One region of the Cellulomonas sp. T2.31MG-18 genome, then DNA from elsewhere that is predicted to be linked to it. Evidence: predicted binding sites of a transcription regulator. Region 1 holds the regulator's gene; the other holds the start of a gene.

Region 1 (6,980 bases):
CGCGAGGGCGCGATCTTCCTCAACCTGTCCCGCGGTTTCGTCGTCGACTACCCGGCGCTGCAGGAGGCCATCACCTCCGGGCACGTCGCCGGGGCGGCGGTCGACGTGTTCGCGCACGAGCCGAAGCGCAACGGCGACCCCTTCGAGTCCGAGCTGCGCGGTCTGCCGAACGTGATCCTCACCCCGCACACCGGTGGCTCCACCGAGGAGGCGCAGGAGGCGATCGGGCAGTTCGTCGCCCACAAGGTGCGCGACTACCTGACCACCGGCTCGACGACCCTGTCGGTCAACGTGCCCAACCTCGCGCTGGACCAGGCGCCGGACGTGCACCGCCTGGCGTACCTGCACCGCAACGTGCCGGGCGTGCTCGCCGCCGTGAACGCGACCCTGGCCGAGCACGGCGTCAACATCGAGGGCCAGCTGCTGGCCACGCGCGGCGAGCTGGGCTACGTGGTGACGGACGCCGGGAGCCTGGTCGACGAGGCGGCGGTGACGGCGCTGCGGGACCGCCCCGAGTCCGTCCGCCTGCGTCTGCTCTCCTGAGGGCGGGACGGCGACGGCCGTCGTCGCACTGCTGCGACGACGGCCGTGGTCGTGCACCCGGGAGTCCTACCCGGGTCCCGGACCGGGCGCGCCCGGGTCGATCCCGATCAGACCCGATCAGCCCCGCGTCAGGCCGAGCCGCTCTTGCGCTGGAACCGACGCTGCACGGGTCCGGACGTCTCGGACGCGCGGACGGCACCGCTGCCCGCCGAGCCGTCGGTCGTCCGGTGCTGCGCCGACTTCTTCCGCTCCAGAGCCTCCCGGAACTTCGCCTTGGCGTCCTCGCTCACCGTCGGTGCGTGCTCCTCGTCCGCCATGGGCCCTCCCTCATCCTGCGGGCACCGCCCGCTGCCGCCCATCCGGGCGGCCTGGGGCCAGCCTGGCCCGTCGGCGCGACGACGGGCAAGCCGGACAGCCGCGAGGCCCTTCCCGGCCACCTCGGGTGCGCCGGCTCTGCCGTAGCGTCGGCCACGTGCACGCCTTCCCCGAGCCGGTACCGACCCGACGCGTGGCCGGTCTGATCCTCCCGTCCGTCTCTCTCGGGCTGTGGCAGAACTTCGGCCAGGACACGTCGTTCGACGCCCAACGGACCCTCGTGCTGCGCGCCGTCGACCGCGGGGTCTTCCACCTCGACCTGGCGAACAACTACGGACCCCCACCCTTCGCCGCCGAGGAGGCCGTGGGCCGGCTGCTCGACCGGGAGCTCGCGGCGCACCGTGACGACCTGGTGATCACCACCAAGGCGGGCTACCGCGCGTGGCCGGGGCCGTACGGGGAGCACGGCTCGGCGAAGTACCTCCGCGCGTCCCTCGACCATTCGCTGCGGGCGTTGCGGACCGACCACGTCGACGTCTTCTACTCGCACCGGTACGACCCCGCGACACCGCTGGCGGAGACGATCGGTGCACTCGCGGGCGCGGTCCGCGCCGGGAAGGCACGGGCCGTCGGCATCTCCTCGTACTCGGCGGACCGGACCCGAGAGGCGCTGCACGTCGCCGACGAGCTCGGCATCCGGCTCACGGTCCACCAGTCGGCCTACTCCATGCTGAACCGGTGGGTGGAGCGGCCCGGGAGCGACGGCCGGTCGCTGCTGGACGTGGTCGGTGACGCCGGGATGGGCATGGTGGCCTTCTCGCCGCTCGCGCAGGGGATGCTCAGCACCCGCTACCTGCACGGTGTACCGGCGGACTCCCGCGCGGCACGAGGCGGTCCGCTCCGCCCCGAGTGGCTCACCGAGGAGGCGCTGGCGCACGTGCGCGCGCTGGACCAGATCGCACGGGCGTCAGGACGGACGCTGCCGCAGCTCGCGCTGGCGTGGGTGCTGCGCGACCCGCGGGTGACGACCGTGCTGGTGGGTGCGCGTACGCCGCACCAGCTGGACGAGAACCTCGCCGGTGCGGCGACCGCGCCGCTGACCGAGGACGAGCTCGTCGCGGTCGAGCCTCACGCCGTCGATGCCGGCATCAACCTCTGGGGTTCACGCTCGAGCGACCTCTGACGGCGGACCCGGCGGCGTCGGGACCGACGGTCGACCGTCGGCCGGGCTCGCAGCCGGCTCGTCCGTCGCGTCGGGAGCCACGTCGTCGGTGTCGTGGTCCTCGTGCGCGGCCCGCAGCACGGTGATCGCCGCCTCGAAGTCCTCCAGGGAGTCGAAGCCCTGGTACACCGAGGCGAACCGGAGGTACGCGACCTCGTCGAGCTCCCGCAGCGGACCGAGGATCGCCAGCCCGATCTCGTAGGCGTCGACCTCGGCCTGACCGGACGAGCGGAGCGTCTCCTCGACACGCTGCGCCAGCAGGGCCAGGTCGTCCTCGCTGACCGGCCGACCCTGACAGGCCTTGCGGACGCCGTTGACGACCTTCTCCCGGCTGAAGGGCTCGGTGGCACCGGACCGCTTCACCACTGCGAGGCTCGTGGTCTCCAGCGTGGTGAACCGTCGTCCGCACTGGGGGCACTGACGTCGACGACGGATCGATGCACCGTCGTCAGACGTCCGCGAGTCCACGACGCGCGAGTCGGGGTTCCGGCAGAAGGGGCAGTGCACAAGGGTCCTCTCACCTGTGCCGCCACCCGGGGGCGGTCGGCGGCACCGTCGAACGACCCCTCCGACTCGTCGGGGTCGCAGGCGACGCTAAGCGACGCCTGCGGGCCGCGCAAGGAACGAAGGGCCGTCAGCCGGCGGCGGGAACCACCAGCTCCTCGCCCGCCACCAGGCCCGAGTCGCCCATCCCGTTCAGCTTCTGCAGCTCGACCACCACGTCTCGGACGTCCTGACCGGGACGCGCGACCGACGCGGCGATGCCCCACAGCGTCTCGCCGGACGTCACGACGTGCCGCTCGACGACCGGAGCGGAGGCGGGTCCGTCAGCCGCTGCCCTGCTCCCCAGGACGCCGACGCCGGCCACGAGCAGCAGCGAGAGCGCCGCCACCACGACGCGCCCCCGCCGGGTCAGCCGCAGCGGCCGCTCCTGAGCCTGCCGCTCGTCCGTCGGCGCCGTCGCGTCCGGGACCAGCCGGAGGTGCCGCTCCCGCGCCCCGGCGACACCGCGAGGCGCCGCCGCACCAGCCCGGACGGGAACGACCGCCGGACGTGCCGTGACCAGGATCGCGCTCATGCTGCCCACCTCCGTCGCGGGTGGCACCTCGCGATGCCACCACCGGATCGAACATCCGTTCGTCGAACGTCTGTACGATGTCTACCAGACGGGACCGACATCCGTCGAGACACGCTCGAACAGGTGTTTGAGTCCGGGTGCCGCGGGCCATACGCTCGCTGCACGGCGACAGACCATCACCGACCACTGACACGACCCGCGCGGCGCTGGTACCAGGCCGGACGCGGACGGCGGGGTCGGTGGGTGCGACGGTCCGGCACGCCGCCGGCCACAGGGAGGACAGCGCGGTGACGGACAGCAGGCGGACGGACGAGGACGGGACCCTCGCCTCGGTGCACGCACTACCGGACGGCGCCCCCGACGACGAGGGGCTCACACCGCGTCAGCGGTTGGTGCTGGCGACGATCAAGCAGTCCGTCGAGGGCCGCGGCTACCCGCCGAGCATGCGGGAGATCGGCGAGGCGGTCGGCCTGACCAGCCCGTCGTCGGTCAAGCACCAGCTGACCGTGCTCGAGCGCAAGGGCTACCTGCGTCGGGACCCGAACCGGCCCCGCGCGATCGAGGTGGTCCAGCCCGACGACTCCCGTGCGGTGCGCATCGGGACGGCGGAATGGGCGGCCGGTCTCGACCCCGACCTGCCGGAGCTGGACCGCACCCCCGGGCCGGCATACGTGCCCGTCGTCGGACGGATCGCGGCCGGTGGCCCGATCCTCGCCGACCAGGTGGTGGAGGACGTCTTCCCGCTCCCCCGGCAGGTGGTCGGCGAGGGCGACCTCTTCCTGCTCCGGGTCCGGGGCGACTCGATGATCGACGCCGCCATCTGCGACGGCGACTGGGTGGTGGTCCGGCGCCAGCCGGTGGCGGAGAACGGCGAGATCGTCGCGGCGATGATCGACGGCGAGGCGACGGTCAAGACGCTCAAGCGCACGGACGGTCACGTCTGGCTGATGCCGCAGAACCCCGCGTACGCACCGATCCCCGGCGACGACTCGACGGTGCTCGGTCGTGTGGTGAGCGTGCTGCGCAGCCTCTAGGGCGATCGGCGCACGCCAGGACGGCCCGGCGGGCCCGCCGGTCAGGTCCGGCGAGCCCGCAGGCGTCGTCTAGAACCCGAACTGCCGCGCGACCGAGCGCACCGCGTCGGCGGAGCGTCGCATGCCCGCCAGCTCGTCGCTGGACATGGGCACCGGCATCCGCTCGCCCACACCGTCGGCCGCCACCACGGCCGGGACCGAGAGGCAGACGTCGCTGATGCCGTGGTAGCCCTCGAGCAGGGACGAGACGGGAAGGATGCGGTGCTCGTCCTTGAGGATCGCCTCGATGATGCGCGAGCCGGCGAGGCCGATGGCGTAGTTCGTCGCGCCCTTGCCCTCGATGATCTTGTAGGCGGACTCGACCACGTCGCGGGCGATCGCCTCCCGGACGCCGGCGGTCAGCGGACCCCGGTCGCCGAACCCGTTCCAGTCCAGCAGCGGCACCGCGCCGAGGCTCGCCGAGCTCCAGAGCGGGATCTCCGTGTCTCCGTGCTCCCCGGCGACGTAGGCGTGCACGTTCTGCACCGCGACTCCGGTGTGCTGGGCGATGAGGAAGCGCAGGCGCGAGGAGTCGAGCACGGTGCCGGAGCCGAACAGCTGCGACGGCGGCAGCCCGGAGATCTTCAGGGCCGCGTAGGTCACCACGTCGACGGGGTTGGTCACCATCACGTAGACGGCGTTCGGCGCCACGCGGACGATGCTCGGCAGCACCTTCTGCACCAGGGAGATGGTCGCCCCGGCCAGGTCGAGGCGGCTCTGGCCCGGCTTCTGCTTGGCGCCGGCCGTGAACATCACCACGTCGGCGTCGGCGAGGACGTCGATGTCGTCCGAGCCGACGACCTCCGCCATCGACATGAACTGGATGCCGTGCGAGAGGTCCAGCGCCTCGGCCTCGACCTTCGCGCGGTTGATGTCGAACAGCGCCACGGTGCGCGCCGAACCCCTCATCAGCGCGGCGTAGGCCATGGTCGACCCCACGGCGCCCGCACCGACGATCGCCAGCTTCGAGGCCCTGCGGGGAGAGAAGACGGTCCCGTGCAGGCCACCCTCGTCGATGTCGTCGCTCTCGCTCACGGCTCCTCCTCGCGGTGCGCCGCGACCTGGCGGCGGCAGCAGGACGTTGGTCACGCCCTGACCGGATCACCCCGGTACTCGGAAGGCTAGTCGGCCGCCGCGAGCCGTTGCAGCGCGGAGAGAGCGACGTCACGCCGGGTCGTCGTCCAGAACGGCGGCATGCTCCTGGTCAGGAACGTGCCGTACCGAGCGGTCGCCAGACGAGGGTCCAGGACCGCCACCACACCCCGGTCGTCGACCGTCCGGATCAGCCGACCCGCACCCTGCGCGAGCAGCAGGCCCGCGTGCGTCGCGGACACGGCCATGAACCCGTTCCCCCCGGCCGCCGCGACGGCTTCCGTGCGAGCCGCCATGAGGGGGTCGTCCGGCCTCGGGAACGGGATGCGGTCGATGATCACCAGCCGGCAGGTGGCGCCCGGCACGTCGACGCCCTGCCACAGCGACAGGGTGCCGAACAGGCACGTCGACTCGTCGGCCGAGAACTGCGCGACCAACGTGGGCAGCTGGTCGTCGCCCTGCAGCAGCACCCGGACGTCCAGCCGCTGCCGCATCGCCTCGGCGGCCGCCTGTGCGGCCCGGCGGGACGAGAACAGGCCGAGCGTGCGACCGCCGGCGGCGCGCACCAACGCCTCGATCTCGTCCAGCTGAGCCGCTGTGGCGGGCTCCCGACCGGGTGGCGGCAGGTGCCGCGCCACGTAGCAGATGCCCTGCTTGCCGTAGTCGAACGGGCTCCCGACGTCGAGGCCCCGCCACGGCTGGGTGGCCTCGTCCCCGTTCGACGGCCGCTCCGGGGCGATACCGGTCTCGACGGCGGGCTGGGCCGTTGCCTCGGGCGGGCCGGTGAGGCCCATCGACCGGGCGACCGGCTCGAACGAGCCGCCGAGCGTCAGGGTCGCCGACGTCAGGACGGCCGAGCGACCCGCCAGCAGGTTGGTGCGGATGAGTCCGTGCACGGCGAGCGGGGCGACGAGCAGCCGCGTCAGCGTGCCGCCGCGACGATCCTCGGAACGGCTGCACCACAGCACCTGGCGGCGGGCGTCCTCCGGGTCGGCCCTCATCCGCTCGGCGACCTCGAAGAGGGACAGCATCGCGGTGCTGGCCATCTTCACGCCGCCGTCCGGGCCGCCGGACGCCGCCGTGCGGCTCGGGTCCGGCTTCAGGGCGCTGAGCAGGGCGCGGGCGGCGTCCCGCACGGAGCCGACCACGTCACGCACGGCCGGTGGCAGGCCGTCGGCGAACCGGGTCTCCGGCAGCTCGACCAGCGTGGCGGCGAGCGCGCGGCCGGCGGCGTCCAGGTCGGTCGTCGGGACGCCGCCATGACGACGGGCCAGCCGGGCGGCGTGCTCCACGCTCGCCAACGACAGCTCGTCGGTCGCCTGCGCCGTCACCCTGTCCGTCAGCTCGTGCGCCTCGTCGACGATCAGCACCTGGTGCTCCGGCAGCACGTTGGGCGACCCCGACGCCGCGATCCCCAGCATCGCGTGGTTGGTCACCACGACGTCGGCCGCCCGTGCCGCGGCGCGGGCGCGCTCGGGGAAGCACTGGTCGACCATCGGGCACGTGGAGCCCAGGCACTCCAGCGACGTGACGGACACCTGCCGCCACGCCCGGTCGCTGACCCCGGGCACGAGGTCGTCCCGGTCTCCGCTGTCCGTCTCCTGCGCCCACTCGCGGAGGCGGACCACCTGGTCACCCAGGCTCTCGCGGCCGGCCT
Region 2 (6,980 bases), 1.4 Mb from region 1:
GTGGTGTCCACGCTGTGGTTCGTCCGGCCGTCCGCGACTGCGCACCGCAGCGTCGCCGCCAGCTCCTCCGTCGTCCGGATGCCCGGTTGGCCGCGGTCGCTGCGGCGCCGGTCCGCGCGGGTGCGCGTGGCCCACTGGTGCCAGGCGTCCGCGACGATCGTCGATCCGTCGTCGAACGTCACGCGGTAGCACGGCCGGCCGCTCATCACCTCCGTGGCGGCCACCACCCGCGTCGGCGCGCCGTCCGCTGCGAGCAGCAGGTCGCCGACCTGCACGTCGCCCATCGTCGTCCAGCCGGTCGGCGTGGGAAGCGAGGTGTCGAGAGCGAGCGCCTTCCCGATTGCCGGCCGAGCGGCGATCACGATCATCTGGCCGGCGTGCAGACCGTTGGTCAGCCGGTCCAGGTCCGCGAACCCGGTCGGCACCCCCTGCATGCCCTCGCCCCGGTGCCCGGCCGCCTCGATCTCGTCGACGGTGCCGCCGATGATCTGCGACAGCGGCAGGAAGTCCTCGCTGGCCCGCCGCTCGGTGACGGCGTACACCTCGGCCTGGGCCGAGTTCACCAGCTCGTCGACGTCGCCGCCGTCGGTGGCGTAGCCGAGCTGGGTGATCCGGGTACCGGCCTCGACCAGTCGGCGCAGGATGGCCCGCTCCCGCACGATGCGGGCGTAGTAGCCCGCGTTGGCGGCGGTCGGGACGGTGGCGATCAGCGTGTGCAGGTACGGCGCACCGCCGATGCGGCCGATCTCGCCGCGCTTGGTCAGCTCGTCGGCGACCGTAACGGCGTCGGCCGGCTCGCCGCGGCCGTACAGGTCGAGGATCGCCTCGTACACGATCTCGTGGGCGGGCCGGTAGAAGTCGGTGCCGCGCAGCTGCTCGATGACGTCGGCGATCGCGTCCTTGCTGATCATCATGCCGCCGAGCACCGAACGCTCCGCGTCCAGGTCCTGGGGCGGGAGCCGGTCGGCCGGGTCGTACCGTCGCTCGCCGGAGTCGCCGTGGGACCGCGCGGACGGCACGCCGTACTCCAGGTCCTCGATGGTCACCGGTCCTCCACCCCGCTCGTCGTCCTGCACTCTCGAACGTGTGTTCTACCGGACGCCACCGACATCCTCACGGACACCGCCCCCTGCGACCGCACGTACGCCCCGTCCACGAGGGGCCAGGGCGAGAGTAGGCGGCCGCCGACGGACCGCTCAACGACCGCCGTCCACACCCCCTGTGGAGCCACGGCGGCGCGGCTGTGCACAGTTGGTGGACAGCCTTGTGGACAACCGTCCGGAAGGTCTTCCGGCACGTCAGCGACCTGCGACAGCGCTGTGCACGGGCTGTGGAGCGCATCTCCATCATCACGAATTGGTCTCGGATTCACACCGCGGACAGCCTGCGGACACCTACCGACGCGGGGTGTCCGGTTCGTCCCCAGCCCGGTCCCCAGCACCGACGTACCTGCGACGCCGCGGCGGTCCGATGTGACGCGTCGGTAACAGGCATCGCATCCCGGCCGGTTGACCCCTACCATCGTCGTCACCCGAGTCGAGGGCGTGATCGCATCGTGGCCCTCCGGATCTCGACTCGTGATCCGTTTGCGTGTGAAGTGGAAACTCCACCGAAACGCAACGGGCCTACCTTGCGTGCCAACCCGACGCTCAGGGGTCGGGACGGAGGCCGTGCCTCGACCAACCAGGAGGTAGCACACATGCGCAGATCGACACCGCGGCTCGCGGGCGTGGCGCTCGTCATGACCGCCGGCCTCGTGCTGGCCGGCTGTTCCTCGAAGAGCACGGGCGGCGGCGGCGGGGGCAGCACCTCGGGCGCAACTGGCGGCAGCTCCGCCTCCAGCAGCCTGTCCATCCAGCCCCTCGTGCAGGTGGACGCGACCGGCAAGAAGGTCGCCGCAGCGGGCGGCTCGACACCCGCGGACCCGGCGGGTGACGGCAGCGCCAAGTGCAGCAACATCTCGATCGGCATGGCCGGCGCCCTGACGGGTCCCAACGCGGCCCTCGGCACCAACATCCTCAACGGGCTCAAGCTCGCGGTCGACCAGCACAACAAGGCGAACGCCGGCTGCCAGGTCACCGTCAAGCAGTTCGACACCGAGGGCGACCCGCAGAAGGCCACCCAGGTCGCGCCGCAGATCGTCTCGGACACCTCGGTGATCGGCCTGCTCGGCCCGGCGTTCTCCGGCGAGACCAAGGCGACCGGCAGCATCTTCAACCAGGCCGGCCTCCTGTCGCTGACGGCGTCCGCGACCAACCCCGGTCTGACCACCAACGGCTGGAACAACTTCTTCCGTGGCCTGGGCAACGACAACTCCCAGGGCGGCGCGATCGCCAGCTACATGAAGGACACGCTGGGCTACAAGAAGGTCTGCGTGATCCAGGACGACTCCGACTACGGCATCGGCCTGGCCACCGTCGTCGCGAAGACGCTCGGCTCCGTCGCCGTCTCCTCCTGCAACGCCAAGGTCAAGACGGGTGACAAGGACTTCTCGGCCGCGGTGCAGCTGGTGAAGGACGCGTCCCCCGACGCCGTGTACTACGGCGGCTACTACGCCGAGGCGGCGCCGCTCCTGTCGCAGCTGCGTCAGGGCGGTGTGACGGCGGCCTTCGCCTCCGGTGACGGCACCAACGACCCCGAGTTCGTCAAGCAGGCAGGTGACGCGTCGAAGGGCGCCTACCTCACCTGCCCGTGCGGCCCGGCCCCGGACAAGTTCGCGGCCGACTACAAGGCGATGTTCTCCGTCGCCCCCGGCGTCTACTCGGTCGAGGCGTACGACCTCGGCACGATCATGCTGAAGGGCATCGACAAGGGCATCACCGCCCGCGGCGACCTGGTCAAGTTCGTCTCGTCGTACGACGGCGCCGGGCTGGCCAAGAACTACAAGTGGGACTCCACGGGTGAGCTGGCCTCGGCCAGCACCTGGGTCTACCAGGTGAAGTGACCCCGGACGACGGCCGGGCCCACCAGGGCCCGGCCGTCGTCGTCAGTCCCGCTCGCCCCGTCATGGCCGCGTGCCGTGGCGGTTCTCGTTAGGAGCAACATGAGCGTCCTCCTGCTCGCCGGCGGACACGTCCTCGACGGAAGCATGGTCAGCGCCTTCGACATCGGAGCCCTGGGCCGCAACTTCTGGGCCCTCACCGTCGACGGCCTGACCTACGGGTCCATCTACGCCCTGGTCGCGGTCGGGTACACGCTGGTCTACGGGGTGCTGCGGCTGATCAACTTCGCGCACTCCGAGATCTTCATGTTCGGCATGTTCGGCCAGTACGCGACGCTGATGCTGCTCGGCTTCAGTCCCAGCGGCAACGCCTACCAGCAGGGCACGCTGATGACGATCGTCTACCTGCTGGTCGCGATGGTCGGCGGCATGGCGGTCGCCGGCGGTGCCGCGGTGGGCCTCGAGCGCGTGGCGTACCGGCCGTTGCGCCGACGCGGGGCCCCGGCGCTCGTCTTCCTCATCACCGCCATCGGCGCGTCGTTCGTGCTGCAGGAGTTCGTGCACTTCGTGCTGCCCAAGCTGACCGGCGGCAACCTCGGCGGCGTGAACGCGCAGCAGCCCATCCGGCTGGTCCAGGCGACCGCCCAGTTCCACTTCGGCAACGCGACCGTGAACAACGTCGAGCTGGTGATCGTCGCCTCCGCCCTCGCGCTGGCCTTCGCCACCGACCGGTTCATCAACGCCACCAAGTTCGGCCGTGGCATCCGTGCCGTCGCGCAGGACCCGGTCACCGCCACGCTGATGGGCGTCTCGCGCGAGCGCGTGATCATGCTGACGTTCCTGGTGGGCGGCATCCTCGCCGGTGCCGCCGGCCTGCTGTACACGCTGCGGGTGCCCAGCGGCATCCTCTACTCCGGCGGGTTCATCCTCGGTATCAAGGCCTTCGCCGCCGCCGTGCTCGGTGGCATCGGCAACCTGCGCGGCGCACTGCTCGGCGGTCTGCTGCTCGGCGTGATGGAGCTGTACGGGCAGGCGCTGTTCGGCACCGAGTGGCGCGACGTCGTCGCCTTCGTGCTGCTGATCCTGGTGCTCATGTTCCGGCCGACCGGCATCCTGGGTGAGTCGTTGGGGAGGGCCCGAGCATGAGCACCGAGACAGTCACAGCCCCCGCCGCACCCCACCTCGGCGTCGGCGACCGCATCCGGCTGTGGTGGGACACCCTGCCGCGGCAGACCCAGTGGCTGGTCGGCATCCCGGCGATCGTGCTGATCGCCCTGCTGCCCGTGCTGCGCCCGCCGGTGCTCACCACCGTCGGGACCGACTTCGGCGGGGTGCTCGCCCAGTTCGGCATGTACGCGCTCCTGGCGATCGGCCTCAACGTCGTCGTCGGCCAGGCCGGCCTCCTCGACCTCGGCTACGTCGGCTTCTACGCCGTGGGCGCCTACACGGTCGGCCTGATCACCAGCCCGGACAGCCCGTGGCGCGTGCACGGCCTCGACCCGCACTGGGCGTGGCTCGCCGCGCTGCCGGTCGCCGTCGCGCTGACCGCCATCTCCGGCCTGATCCTCGGCTCGCCGACGCTGCGGCTGCGCGGCGACTACCTGGCGATCGTCACCCTGGGCTTCGGCGAGATCGTGCGGCTGCTCGCGGACAACCTGTCGAACATCACGGGCGGCGGCCGGGGCCTGTCCCGGATCGCCTACCCCGTCGTCGGGACCAGCAGCACCCGCCCCACCGGCGTGTTCTCCGCCGGCAACACCGCCCACCCGGTGAACTCCGGCACGGCGTGGTTCTGGCTCTCCCTGGTGCTGATCGTCGTCGTGCTGGTGCTCGTCGGGAACCTCGAGCGCTCCCGCGTCGGCCGTGCCTGGGTGGCCATCCGGGAGGACGAGGACGCGGCCGAGATCATGGGGGTACCCACCTTCAAGTTCAAGCTGTGGGCGTTCCTGATCGGCGCCTCGATCGGCGGCCTGTCCGGTGCCCTGTACGCGGGCCAGGTGCAGTTCGTCGTGCCGACCACGTTCAACGTGATCAACTCGATGCTCTTCCTGTGCGCCGTGGTGCTCGGCGGTCAGGGCAACAAGCTCGGCGTGATCCTCGGGGCGTTCATCGTCGTCTACCTGCCCAACTTCTTCATCGGGCGCACCAACCTGTTCGGCATCCCGATCAACGGCAACGAGATCGCCAACTACAAGTACCTGTTCTTCGGCGTCGCCCTGATGGTGCTGATGATCTTCCGACCACAAGGTCTGTTCCCCGCCCGGCAGAAGCTGCTGACGTACGGCCGTGACGTGTACGCCGCGGCGCGCCGCGCGGCCACCGCGCTGACGCACCGAACCGAGGAGACCGTGGGGGAGGCCCGATGAGCATCAACCCGCAGATGCCGGAGGCCGGGTCCGAGCACTCCGAGCAGCACCGCGGCACCGAGTCCCGGTACGTCACCGAGGACTCGGTCGCCGAGGAGTTCCTGCCCGACGGCGGTGTGATCGACGAGGTGCCGGTCGACGTCGCCGAGGTCAACCCCGACCTGGCCAACCCCGAGCTGGTCGCCGAGCTGGTCGCCCCGGACCGGTCCATCCGCACCGAGGTCGGCGGCTCCCTGCTGCAGATGGACGCCGTCACCGTCCGGTTCGGCGGCCTGACGGCGCTCGACGCCGTGAGCTTCGAGATCAAGCGCGGCGAGATCCTCGGCCTGATCGGCCCCAACGGTGCCGGCAAGACGACCTGCTTCAACACGATGACCGGTGTCTACCGGCCGACCTCCGGCCAGGTGGTGTTCGACGGCCGGCCGATCGGCGCCATCAAGCGGAACCAGATCACCCGGCTCGGCATCGCCCGCACGTTCCAGAACATCCGGCTGTTCTCCGACATGACGGCGCTGGAGAACGTGATCGTCGGCACCGATGCCCGGCACCGCACCTCGGTGCCCGGGGCGGTGTTCCGGTCCAAGCGGCACCGGGCCGAGGAGCGCGACGCGCTGGAGCGCGGCATGGCGCTGCTGGAGTTCGTCGGCATCGGCAAGCGCGCCACGCAGCAGGCCCGCAACCTCCCCTACGGCGACCAGCGCCGGCTGGAGATCGCGCGGGCCCTGGCCACCGAGCCCAAGCTGCTCTGCCTGGACGAGCCGGCCGCCGGCTTCAACCCGGCCGAGAAGCAGCAGCTGATGGACCTGATCCGCAAGATCCGCGACGACGGCTACACCGTGCTGCTGATCGAGCACGACATGCGCCTGGTGATGGGCGTGACCGACCGCGTGGTGGTGCTGGAGTTCGGCCGCAAGATCGCCGACGGTCTGCCCGCGGACGTGTCCGCCGACCCGGCCGTGATCGCTGCCTACCTGGGGGTTCCCGACGATGCCACTGCTTGAGCTGAAGGACCTCACGGTCTCCTACGGCCGGATCGAGGCCGTGCGCGGCATCTCGCTCACGGTCGAGGAGGGCGAGCTGGTCACGCTGATCGGCGCCAACGGCGCGGGCAAGACGACCACGATGCGCGCGATCTCCGGCATCCGGCAGCTGTCCCGCGGCTCCGTGTGGTTCGACGGCAAGGACATCAGCCGGATGAAGGCGCACGAGCGGGTGCTGGCCGGCATCGTCCAGGCGCCCGAGGGCCGTGGCGTGTTCCCCGGCATGACCGTGGTGGAGAACCTCGAGATGGGCGCCTACGCCCGGGTGTTCCCCACGAAGGCGGAGCACGACGAGACGCTGGCGCGGGTGTACGAGCTGTTCCCGCGCCTGCACGAGCGCCGTGACCAGGTGGGCGGCACGCTGTCCGGTGGTGAGCAGCAGATGCTGGCCATCGGCCGCGCGCTGATGGCCCGCCCCCGGCTGCTGCTGCTCGACGAGCCGTCCATGGGGCTGGCGCCCATGGTGATCCAGCAGATCTTCCGGATCGTCACCGAGATCAACCAGGCCGGGACGACGATCCTGCTCGTCGAGCAGAACGCCCAGCAGGCGCTGTCCCGGTCGCACCGCGCGTACATCCTGGAGACCGGTGAGGTGGTGACGTCCGGCGCCGGCAAGGAGCTGCTTGCGGACCC

Evidence for each region. Region 1 encodes LexA, which represses DNA repair genes until DNA is damaged. Its sites were predicted from a motif close to TCGAACANNTGTTCGA; they were not measured.
Region 2: a site for LexA is predicted at 1,079-1,094, ahead of ACFQTY_RS00940 (replicative DNA helicase). Genes of this name have one in related genera too.

What each region holds. Positions count from the first base shown of each region.
Region 1 is NZ_CAXWGW010000001.1:1,616,678-1,623,657, reverse strand. Features, by position in the region: gene serA (phosphoglycerate dehydrogenase) at 1-543, shown strand, start outside; gene ACFQTY_RS07510 (DUF5302 domain-containing protein) at 672-860, opposite strand; gene ACFQTY_RS07505 (aldo/keto reductase) at 1,016-2,041, shown strand; gene nrdR (transcriptional regulator NrdR) at 2,021-2,587, opposite strand; gene ACFQTY_RS07495 (LysM peptidoglycan-binding domain-containing protein) at 2,715-3,158, opposite strand; gene lexA (transcriptional repressor LexA) at 3,446-4,192, shown strand; gene ACFQTY_RS07485 (L-lactate dehydrogenase) at 4,262-5,266, opposite strand; gene ACFQTY_RS07480 (ATP-dependent DNA helicase) at 5,353-6,980, opposite strand, start outside.
Region 2 is NZ_CAXWGW010000001.1:206,072-213,051, forward strand. Features, by position in the region: gene ACFQTY_RS00940 (replicative DNA helicase) at 1-1,046, opposite strand, end outside; gene ACFQTY_RS00945 (branched-chain amino acid ABC transporter substrate-binding protein) at 1,700-2,944, shown strand; gene ACFQTY_RS00950 (branched-chain amino acid ABC transporter permease) at 3,044-4,087, shown strand; gene ACFQTY_RS00955 (branched-chain amino acid ABC transporter permease) at 4,084-5,307, shown strand; gene ACFQTY_RS00960 (ABC transporter ATP-binding protein) at 5,304-6,308, shown strand; gene ACFQTY_RS00965 (ABC transporter ATP-binding protein) at 6,295-6,980, shown strand, end outside.